2 regions of the Phyllobacterium sp. RCAM01083 genome follow, and region 1 is predicted to be linked to the other one. Evidence: predicted binding sites of a transcription regulator. Region 1 holds the regulator's gene; the other holds the start of a gene.

Region 1 (4,547 bases):
TGCCATGAAACTCAAGGAACTGGCTGAACAACTGGGCCTCTCGCAAACGACCGTCAGTCGCGCCCTGAACGGCTATCCTGAAGTCAACAAGGCGACGCGCGAACGCGTCAGCCAGGCAGCCCTGAAATTCGGTTACAGCGCCAATGCCAATGCCCGGCGCCTCGCCATCGGCCGCATCGGCGCCATCGGCATCCTGATGCCGCGCGACCGCAGCGAACGTTTCGGTCCGCACACCAGCGAGTTCTTCTCCGGTCTGGCCGAGCAGCTGTCGCAGCATGAAATGGACCTGCTGATGAGCCCGAGCATCAACAATGACGAGCTTGCGGCCTACCGGCGGCTGATTTCCAGCAAGCGCGTGGACGGCATCATCGTCACCGGCCCCACCCTGATGGACGAGCGGGTCGCCATGCTGACGGAAGCGAAATTTCCCTTTGTGCTGCACGGGCGAACCAATATCGCCGCCCCGCATGCCTGGCTCGATATCGACAATGCCGGCGCCTTCCGGCAGGCGGCATCGCACCTGATCGATCTCGGCCACCGGCGTATCGCGATGATTGACGGGCTGAAGGGCCACACGTTTTCCGAACACCGCGAAATGGGTTATCGCGAAGCATTGCTGGAGCGCGGCATTGCCGTTGATCCGCGCTTCATCGTGCATGAGCGTTTTTCCGATGAAACCGGTTTCCATGAGGCGCAGCGGCTCTTGTCCTATACGCCGCATCCGACCGCCATTCTTGCCGGCTCGATGATGACGGCGCTCGGCATTTTCCGCGCCATCCGTTCAAGGGGCTATGAACTCGGCAAGGAAGTTTCGGTGATCGCCCATGACGACGTGTTCCCCTATCTCAATGCCAGCAACATGGTCCCCGCCATGACCACCACCCGGTCGTCGATCCGCTCCGCCGGATCGCGTATCGCCGAACTGCTGGTGCGTGTCCTCGACGGCGAGCCGGTCGAAAACATCCATGAGATATGGCCGGTCGAACTCATCCTGCGCCAATCGAGCGGTCCGCCCGTCGCCCCGCGCCGGTGAGTGCCTAGCCCAATTCGAAGGTTGTGATGCCAAAAATCCGGTCGAGCGGTAATTCGGGCGCCGGTCCGCGATACATGCGTGCGGTTTCGAACACCGGCGCGAGACCATAGCGGTCGCAAAGGCGCCGCGCGGCCCCATTGGTCCCGGGAATATCCAGAAAGACCTGCGCATTCCCGGCTGTTGCTGCGAGCGATTGAAACAGCCGGTCGGCGATCTCTTCGGTTTCGGCAAACAAGGGACCGATTTTGTACCCCTCGCGGCATGCGCGCACGACGCCATACCCCGCGATTTTTCCGTCGGCAATGCAGGCCAGGCCGTGGCGGGAGCCGGACGGGCCAAGCCAGGCACGGATGAACGATTCCCGTGGTTCGGGATTGAATTGACGGTCATAGGCGGCGACGGCGCCAATCCATTGCGCATCGATGGCGACGATATCGCCGCTGACGGGTGCCTTGCAACCGGGTGCGCCGCCATAGCGGTAATTCGCATGGGCATAGACAAATCCCGACTTCCGATAGTTTTCCTGCTGGGCAACGACACCATCAAGGCCGACGGTCTGTCCGGCAAATCCGCTCAGCACGTCCTGCCAGAGCGACCAGCCGAAACCCAGACCGCGCGATTGCGGACGCACCATGTAGAAACCGAGAAAGCCGTAGTCTCGCGCATAGCGGACCAGCGAGACCGCTGCCGTCAGTTCACCATTCACCTCAAGCACGTGATAGCCCTTGGGGTCCGCGGCCCAGAATGCGTCCGCATCGTCCAAACCGGGGTTCCAGCCCTCAGCGGCTGCCCAGTCAATGATCGCGCCAAGGTCCCGGCGCTCGGCGATTCGGATGAAAGCTGTCATGATATTGTGATATCCAACTGGAAACCGACGGAACAGTACCCTGAACGGGCGCATTTCTGCCCGCACATGCTTCGTAACCAAGCTTCCAGCATTGCCGCAACGGAATATTAAGCACTTGTAGAACAATGCTGGAACAGATAGTGTTTGTTCTGGTTTTGTTTTTCCGATTCCCTGCTAAAGGATCGCCAATGCTCACGCGTAAACAACATGAACTTCTTCTCTTCATTCATGAGCGTCTGAAGGAGACGGGCATTCCGCCATCCTTCGACGAAATGAAGGATGCGCTGGATCTGGCCTCCAAATCCGGCATTCACCGGCTGATCACTGCGCTGGAAGAGCGCGGCTTCATTCGCCGGCTTGCGAACAGGGCACGCGCGCTGGAAGTCCTGCGCCTGCCCGACTCCATCGCACCCGGCCTCAACAGCCAGAGAAAGTTCGAGCCGAGTGTCATTGAGGGCAGTCTCGGACGCAATGTTGCGCCGCCGAAGCCGCAGCCGCGCGCCTCCAATGACATGGACATGCCTGCCAATGTCAGCATTCCGGTCATGGGCCGGATTGCCGCCGGTGTGCCGATTTCCGCGATCCAGAACCAGACCCACATGCTGAGCCTTCCGCCAGACATGATCGGCAGCGGCGAACATTATGCGCTTGAGGTCAAGGGCGACTCGATGATCGAAGCGGGCATTTTCGACGGCGATACCGTTGTCATCAAGCGTGGCGACACCGCAAGCCCCGGCGAAATCATCGTGGCACTGGTCGATGATGAAGAGGCCACCCTCAAGCGGTTTCGCCGCAAGGGTGCCTCGATTGCCCTGGAAGCCGCCAATCCCGCCTATGAAACGCGGATTTTCGGACCGGACCGCGTGCGGGTGCAGGGCAAGCTCGTCGGCCTGATCCGGCGTTATTGACCGGCCGCCGCGTCCCGTTCAGCATTGTCCGGGACGCCTTCGGTCGCGTGGGCCTTGTGTGAACGCTCCGGCCGGTTGCGCGCCGCATTGGAGTGGATGCGGTACGTGTTCCAGGGTCGGTCGGGCGGACCGATCGCCCAGGTCAGGCGGGCTGACTGCACTCTTTGCTCCAGCGCTTCTCCGGCTTTCGATGCATCCGTCACGTCACCCTGCCCTTGCCCGCCGGAACCGAACCGGATTTCCGCAGCACCGTTCAAGGCGAGATCACGGCGCGTGATCACCATCGGGCCCGGAACGGGGCAACCGGTGTCCACACCGGCAAAGCCCAGCACGACAATATTCCCCTCATTGCAGGCGGCGTTCCTTTGTGCGGGATCGTCCGTATAGGCAATGATGAGACCGCCCGGTTCGCGCGCCAGACAGAGCTTTCCGGCGCATTCGAAGACACCCTCCGCTGCCTCTTTGCCGATCCGCGCCGGTTTGACGATCTGTTCCAGCCCAAAACCCTGCCGCCAGTTGTTCAACGTGAAGGCGCCGCCCTGCGGGCGATTGATCATCAATGCCATGCCATTGCGCACACCGGCCAGCCGGCCATCCTCGGACAGGACGATATCCGGCGGCGCTGTGCGTGCCATGATCAGGATGGCCGCAGCAAACAGCGGCAGGCTGCACAGACGCAACCACGACGTCGTGAGAAGCAGGATCACAAGTGCCGCGCTCATCAGGATCAGGCTCGGCTGCGGCATCGGACCGAGATTGCCCGAGGGCGAGAGTGCGGCAACGTGATGGGCGATGAACACCACCAGCTCGATGCCGCGTTCCATGACGGCGAACGGCAGGAAATCCAGATCGAACGGCATCAGCAACAGCGCCAGTACGGCGAAGGGCATGACCAGAACCGAGACCACCGGCAAGGCAAATGCGTTGCCGATCAGCCCGAGCGGTGCCGTATTGTTGAAATGATAGGCGGCAAAGATCGCACTGGCCGAACCGGCGACCAGGGATGTCAGCGCGACGTCAACGATGTGATCGCCGATCTTGCCGGGCAGCTGCGCCAACAGATTGCTGCGGCGCGGACGCTTGCCATTCCGGCCGGCCTTGCGCGGCGACCACCAGCCGTAAAGGGCAATCAGTGCGGCAGTGGCCGAGTAAGACATCTGGAAGCTTGGCCCCATCACCTCGTGCGGCGCGATGGCAATGGTTACCAAGGCGGCCAGGGCAACATTGCGCAGCGACAGCGCCGCCCGGTCCACGGTCATGGCGACAAGCATGACTGCCAGCATGACAAAGCTGCGCTGGGCCGCCACGTCGATCCCCGAAAGCAGCAGATAGAATGCCGACGCCAGCAGCGCCGCGCATGCCGAAAATTTCTTGATGGGATAGCGCGCGGCAAAGTCCGGAAAGAAGGCCATGCATGCGCGCAGCGAGCCGATGACGATCCCGGCCACGAGCGCCATGTGCAATCCCGAAATGGAGAGGATATGCGACAGGCCGCTCAGCCGCATGGCGTTGTTGGTGGCCTCGCTGATGCCATCGCGCTGGCCGGTGATCAGCGATGCGGCGATGGCACCGGCTTCTCCCGGTATATGACCGAGGATACGATCGGTGAGCGCCTGGCGCATCGCGGCGACGGCAAACAGCGTTCTGGTTGTCAAATCAGCCGGTTCCGGCAGAGAGGCTGCTTCCGGCCTGCCAAGAAAAAAGCCGCTGCCGCCGATGCCCCTGTAATAATTGTGGAAGGCAAAGTCATAATTGCCGG
Region 2 (4,547 bases), 110 kb from region 1:
AGCGGCAGCACCGCCTGCGTGGCGCGGTCCCGCGCCTGCTTGGCCGAGCCGCCGGCGGAATCACCCTCGACGATGAAGAGTTCGGCGCCGAGCGCACCCGTCTGGGTGCAGTCGGCCAGCTTGCCGGGCAGACGCAGCTTGCGCACCGCCGACTTGCGGTTGACTTCCTTTTCCTGGCGGCGCTTGACGCGCTCGTCCGCACGCTCCACCACCCAGTCCAGCAGCTTCGATGCTTCCTGCGGCGAGGCGGCGAGCCAATGATCGAATGGATCGCGGATGGCATTTTCGACAATGCGCTGCGCTTCGACCGTGGCAAGCTTGTCCTTGGTCTGGCCGACGAATTCCGGTTCGCGGATGAACACCGACAGCATGGCCGCCGACGAGATCATCACGTCATCGGTGGTGATGATCGAGGCACGCTTGTTGCCGGTCAGTTCCGCATAGGCCTTCAGGCCGCGGGTGAGGGCGATGCGCAGGCCCGCCTCATGCGTGCCGCCTTCGCCCGTGGGAATCGTGTTGCAGTAGGAATGGACAAAGCCGTCGCCACCATACCAGGCAACCGCCCATTCCAGCGCGCCGTGCCCGCCGGACTTTTCCGTCCTGCCCGCGAACATGTCGCGCGTGACCTGAAAATCCTTGCCGAGCGAGGCCGCCAGATAGTCCTTCAACCCGCCGGGGAAGTGAAACACCGCCTTGTCAGGCGTCGGGTCCTTCGGGTCGAGCAGGGATGGCGCGCAGTTCCAGCGGATTTCAACGCCGCCGAAGAGATAGGCCTTTGACCGGGCCATCTTGAAAAGCCGGGCCGGATCGAACTTGGCGCCCTGGCCGAAAATCTCCGGGTCCGGATGGAAGGTCACGCGCGTGCCGCGACGGTTGTGCACCTCGCCGACATCCTCGATCGGTCCGAGCGGATGGCCGCGCGAGAAGCGCTGGCGGTAGAGGCGCCGGTTGCGGGCCACTTCCACTTCCACGTGATCGGACAGGGCGTTCACCACCGAGATGCCGACGCCGTGCAGACCGCCCGATGTTTCGTAGACGTCGGAATCGAATTTGCCGCCCGCATGCAGGGTGGTCATGATGACTTCGAGCGCGGATTTGCCGAGCTGCTTGGGATCGGGATGCGGATCGACGGGGATGCCGCGGCCATTGTCGGTGACCGAGAGATAGCCGTTCTCGTCCAGTTCGATATCGATGAAGTTGGCGTGCCCGGCAACCGCCTCATCCATCGAGTTGTCGATGACTTCGGCAAAGAGATGGTGCATCGCCCGCTCGTCGGTGCCGCCGATATACATGCCCGGACGGCGGCGGACGGGTTCGAGACCATCGAGAACCTGGATCTGCGCCGCATTGTAGCCGCCGCTGCTGTCGGGGGCGGCCCGTGCCGGGGCCTTCGCGGCCACAACCGGCGCGATTTTCACAGGCGGTGCCACCGGCGTCGCGGCGGGTTCGACCCTGGTCTGGTCCACCGCTGCCTGGCGTTCCCGGGCTGTTTTGACTACCGCTGAAAAGAGGTCGTTATTGTCATCCATATCGTATTTTGGCCAATGCTACAGGGGCTGCGAATCACCGGCAATCTTGACATGCTTCGCCGGGAAACGCGATGGGCGTTCGTGATCTGTTCCGGGGTTCACCACAGAACTATGCGGTTAAAACCCAAGTTTCAAGCGGCTTTGAGGCGCGAGACGGCTTTTTCGAGCTCTTCGATCCGCTCGCCCAGCTCCTGGTGCAGAGCCTTGAGATTGGCGATCTGGCTTTTCAGCAGGCGGTTTTCATCCGCCGTGTCGCTCTCGTCGGGCGATTGTCCGACCCCGTGTATGAGCCAGGTCTGCGTGACCCCGAGCGATCCGGCCAGCATGAACAGGCGGTGGACACCGGGCTCCGACCGGTCGGATTCCCAGGCGGCGATGGTTTCCGGCTTGACGCCGACACGCACCGCGAGCTGCGCCACCGTCATCGACTTGGCGTCGCGCGCGCGGGAAAGGCGGCCGCCCAGCGTGTCCGTGTCGGGCATGGCGGTGATGATGTTGGAGATGAAATTCATGGCTTTCTCCATCTTTTTCTTGTTTTTAAAGTGTAGACGAAAGCTTTTGCACCATTTGGAAGCAGAAAAGTCAAATCCGGCGGCATTTTGCTTCCATTTTGCATTATGCGGATGATTGCATTTTTCCGCAGAGCCGATATGGCTGGGGCCCCACCTGAGCCATTTGTCCCGGAAAGGCCGCACCATGGAAAACACAACCTCGCCGCAAATGAGGGGCGTCGGAACGATGGCCGGTGCGATGTTTATCCTGCCGATGATGGATGCCATCGCCAAATGGCTGTCGACGGTGGACAGCCTGCCGCCGGCCACGGTGACGTTGTCACGCTTCGTCGTCCAGGCGATCCTGACCATGCTGATCATCGTGGCGCTGACCGGCATGCGCTCGCTCAAGCCGCACAACCTCTGGGGCAACCTGCTGCGCGGTTTTCTGATGGGCATCGGCAGCCTGTGCTTCTTTGCCGCCGTCAAATACATGCCGCTTGCCGACGCGATGGCGGTGTTTTTCGTCGAGCCGCTGATGCTGACGCTGCTCTCGGCCGTGGTGCTGAAGGAAACCGTCGGCTGGCGCCGGCGCATTGCCGTTGCGGTCGGGTTCATCGGGATGCTGATCGTCATCCAGCCGAGCTGGGAGCTGTTCGGCTGGGTTTCGCTGCTGCCGCTGGGCACGGCGGCGCTGTTTGCGGTCTATCTCGTTCTCAACCGCCGCCTGGGCGTGCACGACACGCCGCTGGTCATGCAGCTCTATGCCGGGATCGGCGGTACGGTGACGGTGATCGTCGCGCTGTTCCTCGGTGCAGCCTTCGGCGTCAGCGACATGACGCTGGGCACGCCCGCAACCGGCATGTCCTGGTTCCTTTTGTTTGCCATCGGCGCGATCGCCACGGGCGGGCATCTCCTCGTGGTGCAGGCTTCGCGCCTTGCGCCGGCGTCGCTGCTGGCGCCGTTCCAGTATCTGGAAATCGTCATGGCCGTCATCATCGGCCTGTTCGTATTCCAGGAGTTTCCGACCGCGTCGAAATGGCTGGGCATTGCCATCATCATTGCCTCGGGCGCCTATGTGGTCTGGCGCGAGGGGAAAAAGCAGAAAACGCCGGAGCCCGCTTTCAATTAACCGGTCTGCTTTCCATGCAAGCACTGACAATAGCAGTTGAGCAAATCAGCCATTGGCAATAGAACCAGAGGCGCATTTTGTGCGGGAGGTCCATAAAAGTGTTCAAGAAAATCCTGATTGCCAACCGTGGGGAAATTGCCTGCCGCGTGATCAAGTCGGCAAGGAAAATGGGTATCGCCACGGTGGCGGTCTATTCCGACGCGGATCGCGATGCGGTTCATGTCGACATGGCCGACGAGGCGGTGCATATCGGTCCGGCGGCGGCCTCCGAAAGCTATCTCGTCGCCGACAAGATCATTGCCGCCTGCAAGGCGACCGGCGCTGAGGCCGTTCATCCCGGCTACGGCTTCCTGTCCGAGCGCGCCTCCTTCTGCGAAGCGCTGGAGAAGCAGGGCATCGTCTTCATCGGGCCGAAGCCCAGGGCGATCATCGCCATGGGCGACAAGATCGAATCGAAGAAATTCGCCAATGCCGCCAAGGTGAACACGGTGCCGGGCTTTCTCGACATCATCACCGATGCGGCGCATGCGGAAAAGATCGCCGGTGAGATCGGCTATCCCGTGATGATCAAGGCCTCCGCCGGCGGCGGCGGCAAGGGCATGCGCATCGCCTGGGACGAGAGCGAAGTGCGCGACGGCTTTGAACGCGCCACCTCGGAAGCGCGCAATTCCTTCGGGGATGACCGGGTTTTCATCGAAAAATTCGTGGTCGAGCCGCGCCACATCGAAATCCAGGTGCTGGGCGACAGTTTTGGCAACTGCATCTATCTGGGTGAGCGCGAGTGCTCGGTACAGCGCCGCAACCAGAAGGTGGTTGAGGAAGCCCCGTCGCCATTCCTCGACGAGGCCACCCGCAAGGCCATGGGCGAACAGGCCGTGGCCCTGGCCAAGGCGGTGGACTACCAGAGCGCCGGTACGGTCGAGTTCATTGTCGACAAGCACCGCAACTTCTATTTCCTCGAGATGAACACCCGTCTGCAGGTCGAACATCCGGTGACCGAACTGATCACCGGCATCGATCTGGTCGAGCAGATGATCCGCGTGGCGGCGGGCGAAAAGCTCGCGCTGAAACAGTCGGACGTCAAGCTGAACGGCTGGGCCATCGAAAGCCGCCTTTATGCCGAAGATCCCTACCGCAATTTCCTGCCGTCGATCGGCCGCCTGACCCGTTACCGCCCGCCGAGCGAAGGCCCGGTCGGCAAGACCATCATCCGCAACGACACCGGCGTGACGGAAGGTTCGGAAATTTCGATGTTCTACGACCCCATGGTGGCAAAGCTCTGCACCTGGGCGCCGACCCGGCTGGAAGCCATCGACGCCATGGCCGATGCGCTCGATACCTTCGTGGTCGACGGCATCGAGCACAACATCCCGTTCCTGGCGGCGCTGATGCAGC

The links. The regulator LexA, encoded in region 1, represses DNA repair genes until DNA is damaged. The targets are predictions, from matches to a motif close to TGTTCNNNNTGTGTTCNG.
Region 2: a site for LexA is predicted at 1,606-1,623, ahead of parE (DNA topoisomerase IV subunit B). Genes of this name have one in related genera too.

The regions. Positions count from the first base shown of each region.
Region 1 is NZ_JBVFZN010000005.1:1,303,670-1,308,216, forward strand. Features, by position in the region: gene ACZ25R_RS13120 (substrate-binding domain-containing protein) at 5-1,033, shown strand; gene ACZ25R_RS13125 (GNAT family N-acetyltransferase) at 1,038-1,880, opposite strand; gene lexA (transcriptional repressor LexA) at 2,069-2,788, shown strand; gene ACZ25R_RS13135 (ComEC/Rec2 family competence protein) at 2,782-4,547, opposite strand, start outside.
Region 2 is NZ_JBVFZN010000005.1:1,410,011-1,414,557, reverse strand. Features, by position in the region: gene parE (DNA topoisomerase IV subunit B) at 1-1,529, opposite strand, end outside; gene ACZ25R_RS13600 (helix-turn-helix domain-containing protein) at 1,661-2,041, opposite strand; gene ACZ25R_RS13595 (DMT family transporter) at 2,226-3,152, shown strand; gene ACZ25R_RS13590 (acetyl-CoA carboxylase biotin carboxylase subunit) at 3,251-4,547, shown strand, end outside.